2 regions of the Cryobacterium sp. TMT2-14 genome follow, and region 2 is predicted to be linked to the other one. Evidence: riboswitches for the same ligand, from Rfam matches in the RefSeq annotation. Region 2 holds a riboswitch; the other holds the start of a gene.
What was found. Region 2 has a riboswitch for thiamine pyrophosphate ahead of thiM (hydroxyethylthiazole kinase). Riboswitches for the same ligand answer to the same signal wherever they lie in the genome.
Positions count from the first base shown of each region.

Region 1: linked by a shared signal. The riboswitch ahead of E3O28_RS14645 (ECF transporter S component) and the one ahead of thiM (hydroxyethylthiazole kinase) in region 2 are both predicted to bind thiamine pyrophosphate.

Region 1 covers NZ_SOFV01000042.1:67,023-72,694, forward strand. The annotation lists gene E3O28_RS14630 (DNA polymerase IV) at 1-496, shown strand, start outside; gene E3O28_RS14635 (hypothetical protein) at 551-883, shown strand; gene nhaA (Na+/H+ antiporter NhaA) at 1,324-2,697, opposite strand; TPP riboswitch at 3,058-3,167, shown strand; gene E3O28_RS14645 (ECF transporter S component) at 3,205-3,837, shown strand; gene E3O28_RS14650 (ABC transporter ATP-binding protein) at 3,848-5,371, shown strand; gene E3O28_RS14655 (energy-coupling factor transporter transmembrane component T) at 5,368-5,672, shown strand, end outside.
Region 2 covers NZ_SOFV01000009.1:459,552-465,223, reverse strand. The annotation lists gene E3O28_RS04650 (bifunctional hydroxymethylpyrimidine kinase/phosphomethylpyrimidine kinase) at 1-302, opposite strand, end outside; gene thiE (thiamine phosphate synthase) at 299-952, opposite strand; gene thiM (hydroxyethylthiazole kinase) at 949-1,755, opposite strand; TPP riboswitch at 1,749-1,842, opposite strand; gene E3O28_RS04635 (hypothetical protein) at 2,124-2,408, shown strand; gene E3O28_RS04630 (hypothetical protein) at 2,614-2,904, shown strand; gene E3O28_RS04625 (hypothetical protein) at 3,149-3,910, shown strand; gene E3O28_RS04620 (TetR/AcrR family transcriptional regulator) at 4,040-4,627, opposite strand; gene E3O28_RS04615 (hypothetical protein) at 4,693-5,271, shown strand.

The DNA of each region.
Region 1 (5,672 bases), on a different contig from region 2:
CGAGCTTGCCTGGGGGAGGGACCCTCGGGTGGTCACGGTGGAGCACGAGGAGAAAAGTGTCGGCCACGAGGTCACCTTCGAATACGACGTGACGGATGTCGCCCGGCTCCGTAGCGAACTGCTGCGGCAGTCCGTTGCGGTGGCTGCCCGGCTGCGCCGCGCAGGCCTCGTCGGCCGCTGCGTGGTGCTCAAGGTGCGCTACACCGACTTCAGCACCGTCACCCGCTCCCGCACCCTGTCGGAACCGACCAGCGTCGGACGCCGGATCTACGAGGAGGTGGCTGCCAGCTTCGAGGCTCTGGCGGCCTCCGGCATCCGGGTGCGCCTCATCGGCGTGCGCGTTGAGCAGCTCAGCGGTGGCGACGGCACTGGCACCGGTCTCTGGGACCCCGACGACGACTGGCGGGGAGCCGAACGGGCCGTGGACTCGGTCACCGCAAGGTTCGGGCGCGGCACGGTGCGCCCGGCGTCGCTGCTGGATCCGGACACACCCTGATCAGGCCCACTCTGATCAGGCAACCGCAAACCAGACAGGGGGTAGCCTGAATCCATGACTAGCCTTCCAGAGAAGCTCGCAGATATCTCTCGTACCGCCGGCGTCAGGTCGGCCTACGGTGATCCGGTCCAGGTGGACGGCGTCACCCTGATTCCCGTTGCTCTCGTCTACTACGGCTTCGGCGGTGGCGAGGGTGACTCCGCCGCCACCGGCAGCGGGTCCGGCGGCGGGGGCGGCGGGGCATCCCTGCCGATCGGCGCCTACGTCAAATCGGGCACGACGGTGCGCTTCGAGCCCAACGTCATCTCGTTGCTCGCGGTCGGCATCCCGTTCCTCTGGGTGGCCGGCAAGGCGGTCTCCCGCGTAGTCCGCGCGCTCAAACGCTAGCAGCGCAGGCTCCCAGCCGCCCGGTCGCCCAGCCACTCCGACTGAGGATGTCGGGCTGCTGACTGCGCTCCGGCGCTATCAGTGCCCGCCGGCCAGCTCGATGAGTGAGTCTCCATAACCGAGGTTGAGGGGGGTTCGCGGATCGCGGGCTCCGTTGCGCTTGTTCCCGATTCCGACGCGCGTTTTCCCGCGGACAGCGACGCGGTGGATGAACGTAGGCTCTAACCGCCGCGTCTTTCGAGTCCGCGGACCTGCGGCACATCCGTCCTGAACGAATTCGACGGAGATTGTGCCCTGAACAGCGCGTTTGGGCTCAAAAACGGGTGTTGATCGATGAATCTCCGTCGAATTGGTTCGGTGCCGGGCACGGCGTTCCGCCCGTGACGACCAGCAGACACTCCGGCTGAGGGAGTTGGGCGGCTGGGTGCGCTCCGGCCCTGTCAGTGCCCGCCGAACCGCTCGTCGCGAGCCGGATCGGCCCCGAACACGTCTGGGACGCCGTCGTTGTCGGCGTCGAGTGCCTCTTTGGCGGCGATGCGCCCGTAGTGCCGGTTGCGGCTCCGCAGCACCACGGTCGCGAGTAGTGCCGCCAGCAGCGAACCGGTCAGGATAGCCACCTTGGCGTGTTCGTCGTGCGGACTACCCTGCCCGAAAGCCAGCTCGCTGATCAGCAGCGACACCGTGAAGCCGACACCGGCGAGCATGGCGACGCCGATCACATCCACCCAGGCCAGGTCCGGGTCAAGGGCGCCCCGGGTGGTCTTGGTGACCAGCCAGGTGGCGAGCATGATGCCAACCGGCTTGCCCACCACCAGGGCTACGACGATTCCGATCGCGACCGGGTCGGTGAGGGCCGTTGTCAGGCCTGACACGCCGCCGATCGTGACCCCGGCGGAGAAGAATGCGAACACCGGCACGGCGAAACCGGCCGAGAGCGGGCGGATGCGGTGCTCGAGGTTCTGCGCCAGGCCCGGGCCGGCGTCGGGTCCGCCGCCACGTCGGCTGCGCAGCACGGGCACGGCGAAGCCGAGCAGCACTCCGGCCACCGTGGCGTGGATGCCGGAGCCGTGCACGAGAACCCAGGTGGCGAGGCCGAGCGGCAGCAGAACGGCGCCCGCGGCCCACCTGGTGGTGCCGAACAGATAGGAGTGCGTATGCGCCAGAAAGGCGAAGAGGCTCAGCGGCACGATGGCGAGCAGCAGCAGAACAGGCTGGAGGTCGCCGGAATAGAAGAAGGCGATGATGGCGATGGCGAGCAGGTCGTCGACCACGGCCAGGGTCAGCAGGAAGATGCGCAGAGCGCTGGGCAGTTTGGAGCCGATCACGGCGAGCACGGCCACGGCGAAGGCGATGTCGGTGGCGGTGGGGATGGCCCAGCCTCGTAACATTTCCGGCCCCGAGCTGAACACGATCGCGGTGAAGATCACAGCCGGAACGATGACGCCGCCGACGGCCGCGGCGACCGGGACGACCGCGCGGCTGAAGGTGCGCAGATCGCCGGCGACGAACTCACGCTTGAGTTCGAGCCCGGCAATGAAGAAGAAGATCGCCAGGAGTCCGTCGGCGGCCCACGCGCCGAGGCTCAGATTGAGGTGCCACGGCTCGTAGCCGATCTGAAAGTCCCGCACCGCATAGTAGAAATCGGAGGCCCCGGTGTTGGCCAGGGTCAGCGCGAGAACCGTCGCCACCAGCAGGAGAGCGCCGCCCACGGTCTCTTTGCGCAGGATCGTCGAGACGTGCAGGTACTCGGGATAGCTGCTGCGGCGAAAGACGTTAAGTTTCGGGGTGGGAGGAAGAGGTGGTGGTTTCGGCATGGACGAGCCTCAGTCAATCAGGATTTTGTGGCACACGGACATTGCTGTCGACCAGACTTCCCGACACACCACGTCGAGCGTACCGCGTTCGGGCGGTCAACGCCGCCCGCGCCAGTTACACCGCCAGCGTCCCAGCCGCTGGCGGGAGCCCGGCCCTTCCCGCCAGCTGCGGGGGATGTGCCAGGGTCCGCGCACGGGTAGCCCGCGTCGCATCCGTCGTCGCCGCAAAATGAAGTGGCGCAGCAACAGAAGCAACAGCCCGGCGAGGATCAGGGGAACGGTGAACGTCATTCGCGCCCGACAGTGATGCGGGGGCGAGGCGAGGACTCCATCCCGCGAGTCTAGGCCGAGGTCTATACTTGAATCGAACACGGGAGTCCGGTCAACCGGGCTGAGAGGAAGCTTCTGAAGCTTCGACCGTCGAACCTGATCTGGATCATGCCAGCGCAGGGAGGCAAATTTTCTCGTTCCCGTGCCCTGGAACCATCTACGGAAAGGGCACGACCAGTGCACGCTACAACAACTCTTCTCACCTCCACCACGTCCCGCCAGCCGCGTAACTTCCGGTGGCGGGTCGTCGACATCGTCATCGCCAGTGTCATCGGCGTGGCCAGCGGGCTCATCTTCGTCGTCTGGAACCAGGCGTACAACCCGCTCAGCGGCCTGCTCACCCCGCTGCTGCCGGGCCTGCAGGCTCTCCTGGGCGGCGGATGGCTGTTCGCCGGCGTGCTCGGCGGCCTCATCATCCGCAAACCCGGCGCCGCGCTCTACACCGAGCTGCTGGCGGCGGTCGTGTCGACTCTGGTCGGCGGCACCGCCTGGGGAGCCACCATCCTGGTCTCCGGCCTGGTGCAGGGTCTCGGCGCGGAGCTGGTCTTCGCGCTGTTCTTCTACGCCAACTACCGCCTCGTCGTGGCCCTGCTCGCCGGCGCGGGTGCCGGCCTTGCCCTCGCCGTCAACGACCTGTTGCTCTGGTACCCCGGATCGGCCGTTCCCTTCATCACCATCTACACCGCCTCCTCGATCGTCTCCGGCATTGTCGTGGCCGGACTGCTGTCCTGGCTGGCCATGCGTGGCCTCGCCCGCACCGGGGCACTGTCGCGGTTCGCCGCCGGGCGATCGAACCGCACCCAGGTCTAGGGGGACGGCGATGACACCGGCAGCAGCGGCATCCGTCTCGGGAGCGTCCGTCGTGGCCCGCGGCTGGGGATGGCGGCATGCCGGGCGGCGGGGCTGGGCCGTCAACGGCCTCGACCTGAGAATCGAGCCGGGCGAGCGCGTGCTGCTGCTCGGCGCCTCCGGGGCCGGCAAATCCACTCTGCTGCACGCCCTCGCCGGGGTTCTCGGCGGCGACGAGGAGGGCGAGCAGCGCGGTCAGCTGCTTGTAAACGGCGCCGAGCCGACCGCAGCGCGCGGCCAGGCCGGGCTGCTGCTGCAGGACCCTGACTCCCAGGTGATCCTGGCGCGGGTGGGCGACGACGTCGCCTTCGGCTGCGAGAACCTGGGGGTGCCCCGCGAAGAGATCTGGCGCCGGGTGAGCGACGCCCTGGACATGGTCGGCCTGAACCTGCCGCTCAGCCATCCGACGTCGTCGCTGTCGGGTGGACAGAAGCAGCGCCTCGCCCTCGCTGGGGTGCTGGCGATGCGGCCGGGGCTGCTGCTGCTCGACGAACCCACAGCGAATCTCGACCCTGGAAGCGTGCTGGATGTGCGCGATTCCGTTGCCCGCGTGCTCGAGAACTCCGCGGCGACGTTCATCGTGATCGAACATCGGGTCGCCGTCTGGCAGAACCTTGTGAACCGGGTGATCGTGCTCGACGCGGCCGGGGGAGTGCTGGCCGACGGCCATCCCGACGACGTGCTGACCAGGCAGGGGGAACGGCTCGCGGCCGCGGGTGTCTGGGTGCCCGGGCGGGGCAACGGCCTGACTGCATCGCGGCGCGAGACCAGCTCGGCGTCGGCGCCCGGCTCGGTCCCTCTGCTCCGCACGCCCGGCCTCGCGGTCGCGCGCACGCGCGCCGGCGTGCTCGCCCGGGACATCGACCTCACGGTGCACGCCGGCACCGCTCTGGCAGTCACCGGACCGAACGGCGCCGGCAAATCGACCCTGATGCTCACCCTCGCCGGCCTGCTGAAACCGGCCGGGGGAGCGGTTCTCGCGAGCCCGGAGTTCGCCGGCGGGGCCGACGAGGAACCGATCCGCTGGAAGTCCCGCCAGCTGCTCACCCGCATCGGCACCGTGTTCCAGAGCCCGGAGCACCAGTTCGTGGCCGCCACCGTGCGGGCCGAACTCGCCGTAGGGCCGCGCGCCCTCAAACGGCCGGAGGCGAACATCAATGCCCGGGTCGACGAGGTGCTGCAGCGCCTGCGCCTGGACCACCTGGCCGAGGCGAACCCGTTCACCCTCTCCGGCGGAGAGAAACGTCGGCTGTCGGTGGGCACCGTGCTGGCCACCCAGCCACGACTGCTCATGCTCGACGAGCCCACCTTCGGCCAGGACCTGCGCACCTGGCGGGAGATCGTGGCCCTGCTCGACGAACTCCTGCGGGAGGGCACCGCGGTGGTCGCCGTCTCGCACGACACCGACTTCGTGGTCGCCCTGGCTGACCGGGAGTACCATCTGACCGGGCGGGCCGGCCGCAGCGTCACGCCGCGGGCGGCGGTGTCCCGGTGAGCGTGCTGACGCCTGCCCGGGGAACCCAGGCCATCTTCCGGATCAACCCGGTCGCGAAGCTGGCCGCCGCGCTGCTGCTGGCGGGCGTGCTCATCCTCACCATCGACTGGGTCTCCGCAGTCGTCGCCCTCGCCTGCGAGTTCGTGCTCTTCTTCTGGGCCGGGCTGTCCCTGAAGGCCTTCGCGGTGCGCACCCTGCCGGTCTGGATCGCCGCACCCACCGCCGGCGTCACCACCCTGCTCTACGGGCAGGCGGCCGGGGCGGTCTATTGGTCTTTCGGGCTGGTGAACGTGACCGAGGG
Region 2 (5,672 bases):
TGGCCGAGCCACTCGCTCACGGTGCGGGTGACGTGAACGTCGGCCAGCATCCCGATCTTGACGGCATCGATGTCGACGTCGTCGCTCACGGCGTGCAGCTGCTCGCGCAGGAAGGAGACCGGCGGCACGTGCACCGAGCGCACACCGTGGGTGTTCTGCGCGACCAGTGCGGTCACCACAGCCATACCGTAGCCCCCGTTCGCCGCAATGCTTTTGAGGTCGGCCTGAATGCCCGCTCCGCCGGTCGGGTCGGTACCAGCAATGCTCAGCACGCGGGCAATGCGGGGGGATGCGCCGGTCATGCCGTCACGCCCCACGCGGCTCGCAACTCGCGGGCCGCCTGCTCCGGATGCGGTGCCGCACAAATCGCCGACACCACGGCGACGCCCGCCGCTCCGCACTCACGGAGGGCGGCCAGGTCGCGCAGGCCGACCCCGCCGATGGCCACGCTCGGCAGCGTGCTGACCCCGACCAGGCGTGCGAACTCGGCCAGCCCCAGGGCAGGGGGCGCGTCACTCTTGGTGCGTGTGGCGTGCAGTGCGCCAATGCCGACGTAGTCGATCAGGGCAGGATCCTCGGCCGCGCGGCGCAGCTGGGCATCCGTCGATGCGCTGAGCCCGATCACCGCGTCACCCCCGATGAGGTCGCGCACCGCGCCGACGGGCAGGTCGGATTGCCCGACGTGCACCCCGATCAGCCGGTGCCCGGCGGCACGGGCGGCCAGGAACACGTCGACCCTGTCGTTCACGATCAGCGCCACGGTGTCGGGCAGCACATCCGCGATGCGCAGCACGGTGTCGAGGAACTCCCGCCCGGCGGTCTCCTTCTCACGCACCTGCACGGCGCTCACGCCTCCGGCAACGGCGTGCCGCACCACGTCCACGATGCTGCGCCCGGCCGCCGCGGCCTGCCCCGAGTCTGTCACCAGGTACAGCGACAGGTCGAGGATCATCGGAGCACCGCCCGGCGTGCGATGTCCTGCGCGTTGACGGTGGCTAGGGCGTCCACAAAGGCGACAGCGAAGCTGCCCGGACCGGCGGCGGACTCTGCCGCGAGCTCGGCCGCGACGGTGTACACCGTGGCCGCGGCCACCGTGGTGAAGAACCTGTCGGCGTCGACCGCGGCGAACGCGGCCATGACCGCGCCGAGGGCGCAGCCCCCGCCGGTGACGCGGGTGAGCAGCGGATGCCCGTTGTCGATGTGCACCAACTCACGGCCATCCGTGATGATGTCGACCGGCCCGGAGACGGCGATCACCCCACCGGTCATCCCGGCCAGCGCGTGCGCCGCGGCCAGGGCGGCATCCACCTCGTCGGATGAATCCACCCCGCGGCCGCCGGATCCGGCGCCCGCCAACGCGATTATCTCGGACGCGTTTCCGCGCACCACCGTGGGTCCCAGGTCGCGAAGGGCGAAGGCCAGCGGCGTGCGCACCGGCAGGAAACCGACGGCAACGGGGTCGAGCACCCACGGTGTTCCAGCATCGTTCGCGGCTGTGACGGCCTCGACCATCGCGTCGCGTTGTTCGGCGGTGGGCGTGCCGAGATTGACGAGCAGCCCAGATGCGATCCGCGCGAACGCGCCCGCCTCGCCCGGAATGTCGACCATCGCGGGCGCCGCACCGAGCGACAGCAGCACGTTAGCGGTGAAGTTCACCACGACGCTATTGGTGAGGCACTGCACGAGGGGCGGGCGGGACCGCACCTCGTCAAGCGCTGAACAGGTGAATGAAATAAGTTCTTCTGGCGTGCGCATTTGCGCGACATCCCTTCGCTAGTACTAACTAGATCAGGTTCAACGGGTGTTATCTCAGCTCCAGGTGGAGCACCCCGTGTCACTTGGCTTATGAACCAGCGTATCGCAGCGCCTTCGTTCTAATTCATGGTTGGACGCGGCCAATATCTTGGCAACTGGCCGACGGAACGAGGCCATTGCGCGAGCGCACCAAGAGCTGGCCGAGCGTCTCGTATTCCATGGGCGGCGGATTTATCGTTAGTTGCGAGACACCGAGAATTAGATGACTGATGCTGCCCGGGGACGAGTCAGGACGCCGCACCCTGGTCTCAGAAGCTTCCCTACGGTCGGCCAGCCAGGATCGTGGCTACCTCGCTGTTGGCTTTGAAGTGAGCAAGCGCGTCAGCAGAGAGCAACCGGATGACGTAAACAATTCGGCGCCGTTCGCTCTCAGAACCGTTGAGGATGTTCTCGTGGTGAGCCACTCTGTTTCGGAGATCTCGCAGCGCGGCCAATGCGTCATTAAGCGGGTTTCTGTCGGTACCTGGTGGGAAGACTTTGTGGAGATGAGGAACCCAGATGGTTTTCTCGTGAGCGTCCACGAAGAGGTAGGTCCAGAAGCCATACATGAGTTCGGCGACGACCTTGCCGGGTATTGGCGGCGTGTGTGGTGACGTCGCTGCGTTGATCCGCGCCCGCTCGACGTTGCCTCGGGCGATCTTGTTTGTGACTTTAGCGCGCTGTGGCGGCGTTCTGTGATCGCTATTTGGCGCATTTAGCTATATGCCCGCGTCGCTCCGGAGCAGGTGTCAGTGTCTTGTATCCCATAGGTTTCGACGCGCGGAGATCGCAAGAGAGAAACAGCTAAGTGCATCCGCTGTGGTGACGTTCACGTTGAACATGTGGGACAGTCACTCGGCTGCCAGGGCAATCTGGCAGCATCCGATGAAGGTGACGGGTTCGGTGCTTCTTCCCGTCAGTGGGCAGAGCCTCAGCCAGGAAGAAATATTCACCGAGATCGCGAAAGCATGGGAGGCACAAGGTTTCGTCCGAAGCGATCGAGCATTAGGCACCGACATTTACACAGGCGATAGTCTGCAACTACGCATCCGCGGCACCAGCGAGGGCGTCTCCATCAGCGCAACGTCGGCCTGCAGCGGCCTACTCTAGCTGCCAGACATACAGCCACGACGCGGTTTCAGGTGTGTCGAGGAATAGGCTCCACGTTATGGCGTCGCAAATTGGAGTCACCCTCATGGTTCTTCGCGACCTAGGCGCGTCGTCGTATGGGCACCGCACGCGACCACGATTGCCCGGCTTGAGGCCATCCTTTCTCATGACGGCAACTCCCCGCCTCGTTGGCCTCATGGCGGTCAGCGCGCTAACCCTAACCGGATGCTCACAGCCGACATCGTTGACGACCGGGTCAGCCTCCACGGACGACGCCACCCCGGAGGTCGTCGCGCAAGTGCGGGCGGCCGACCTCGCGCGCGATATCGGCGGGGAGAGACCCGACGACATCGACGGCTGGGCGCGCGCTGCAGTCGCTCAAGCCATTAGCGACAGCGCGGACATCGAGCTGGTCGGCGTCGACACCCGGCAGTCGACCGACCTAAGCGAACCGTTCGGCAGCCTCGACTTCCGGGTTTTCGTGCCAGGGCTCAAGAACGCGTCCACGGGCGCACCTGGCCCCTTTTGCTTCCGAATCGAGTTCGACTACTACGGCAAGGTCGGCACATGGGAATCGTCTGACGGCATCGACCCGATCGGGTGCCCACCGGATGCCGCCATCGTGACGCCTCGCGTCGACGACAGCATCGTCCCTGTCGTGTCGGACACCGCGCGCGAGGTGGCATCGGCGGTGCTTCTCGCGCGAGTGCAGACTGGTTCGCCGGCGACGGTAGACGCGATCATCGGCGCGATTTCCGCGCAACTCACCACTCCGACCGGCGAGTTCGAGGTCGTCGCTCCGCCGCGGGTCGTCGTCCAGGTGAGCAGCGCCGGAGATCGGGTCGGCGTCGCGTTCGGTTCCGCCGAAGATTGCGTCCTGATCAAGAGCGAGAACGGGACGGTCGACGACGTCTACCCACCCCCGGTGACGCTGCAGCCAGGTGAATTAGGCTGCACGCCCGAGACGGCACTCACTGACCCTGACCAATTGCGATCGCCGCACTGACGTGAGAGTCAGCCACGCCGAGACCATAAGCTCTTGCCCGTAAGACGGTCCTCTTGCGGAACTCCGCACGGATCCGTGGATTGCCCGGCCGCATGCACCGATCGCAGGTGACTCCGCATTAGGTGCTGGTCAGCGGTTTCTGATGATGCGTGCAAGCTCTTTCTCGAGGATGACGGTTGCCCAGGTGCTGTCGTTTCCGGGTGGTTCCATGAGTAGGTGAATGGCAAGGCCATCGAGAACGGCGTGCAAATGGCGCGCTCGTTCTACCAGTTCAGGGCCGCTGGGCCTGCAGGCCAACTTTTCGGCCAGTCGGAGGCAGCCGTTCCCCAGTTCTTCGTAAGCGCGATTTCTGATGGAAACAAGTTGCGGCAACGCAGGGCTTTCCGCAATCAGCGCGATATTGACCTCGAGTTCCGCGCGACTATCAGCGGTAAGAGGCAAGAAGTTTTTCAGGACCTCCAGCGCGTACTCCGCTGGGTTCGAGCCTTCACGAATAGCGAGAACGCGGTCGGTGGCGCGCTGCACCATGAGCTCGGCGGAGAACTGCAGGAGTTCAGCGCGGGTGGGGAAAACATGACGCAGGGAGCCGACCACCACGCCAGCCTGCTCGGCAACGGTGCGCACCGATACCGCGCTGATTCCTTGGTCGAGGATGATCTGCCACACCGCTTGAGCGAGCTGTACCTTGCGTGCGTCCCGGTCGATCGTTCTCGCCATAAATTGATATTAGTACGGGCGTGCTAGTTTGTTTTCAGGGCCTAGACGCATCGACTGGGGGATTTATGATCATTGCCATCATCGTCGCCTCCGAAATTGGCTTCTGGGTTTTGATCGCATTGGGTCTCGTCGCCCGATATATGCTGCGTCTGAAAAGGACCGGACTGACCTTGCTGGCGATGACGCCGGTGGTCGACGTCATCTTGCTCGTGGTCACGGCGATGGATCTGACATCGGGCGCGACGGCGACGGTCTTCCACGGGATCGCTGCGATCTACCTCGGCTTCTCCGTGGCTCACGGGCACAAGATGATCGCGTGGGCCGACCGCCATTTCGCCTATCGGTTCGCGAATGGGCCGCAGCCGATCAAGCTCTACGAGCGGGGTTATGCGGTCGAGTGTTGGAAAGACGTCGCGCGCACAGCGTTGGCTGTGGCCGTGGCTCTGGGGACCATTTGGCTGTTGACCGTGGTCGTCGATAACGAGCCCAGAACCAGCGCGATCAACGACCTCAACAGCATTTTCCTCCTGGTCGTTGCGATCGAAGTGTTGTGGGCCCTCGGGTATACCCTCTGGCCGAAGAAGCGACCGACATTGAGCCCATTGGTCGACGTGCACGCGAACGCCACATCCGGGCAGCAGTAGAAGCCGTGACTCTGCCGACAGCGCCTCCGGGGAGCGATCGACTGACTGTCACCAAGCTCGGTCGAGTCCTCATCTGGTCAGCCGGGGCGCTGGGCGTGCTTGAACTGATCGTTTTACTGACTCTCTCAACCGACGGGATTCGTCAATCCTCGGATCCCGGGTCACCGATCACCCCTCTGTGGGTCGTGCTCGTGCCTCCCTTGGTCGCAATTGCCCTGACACGTGCACTGCCGTGGAGCGCTCCAGCGCTCGAACCTACGGTTTCTAATGCTCGTGCGATTCGACGCAGCGGCATGGCGCTCCTGGTATGCGCGGTCCTCTTTCCCCTGGTCATTGGCATCACGGAAATTGACGACTCGGCCGAGTACTTTCCAGCCAAAGTAGTCATTCTGGACGGGATA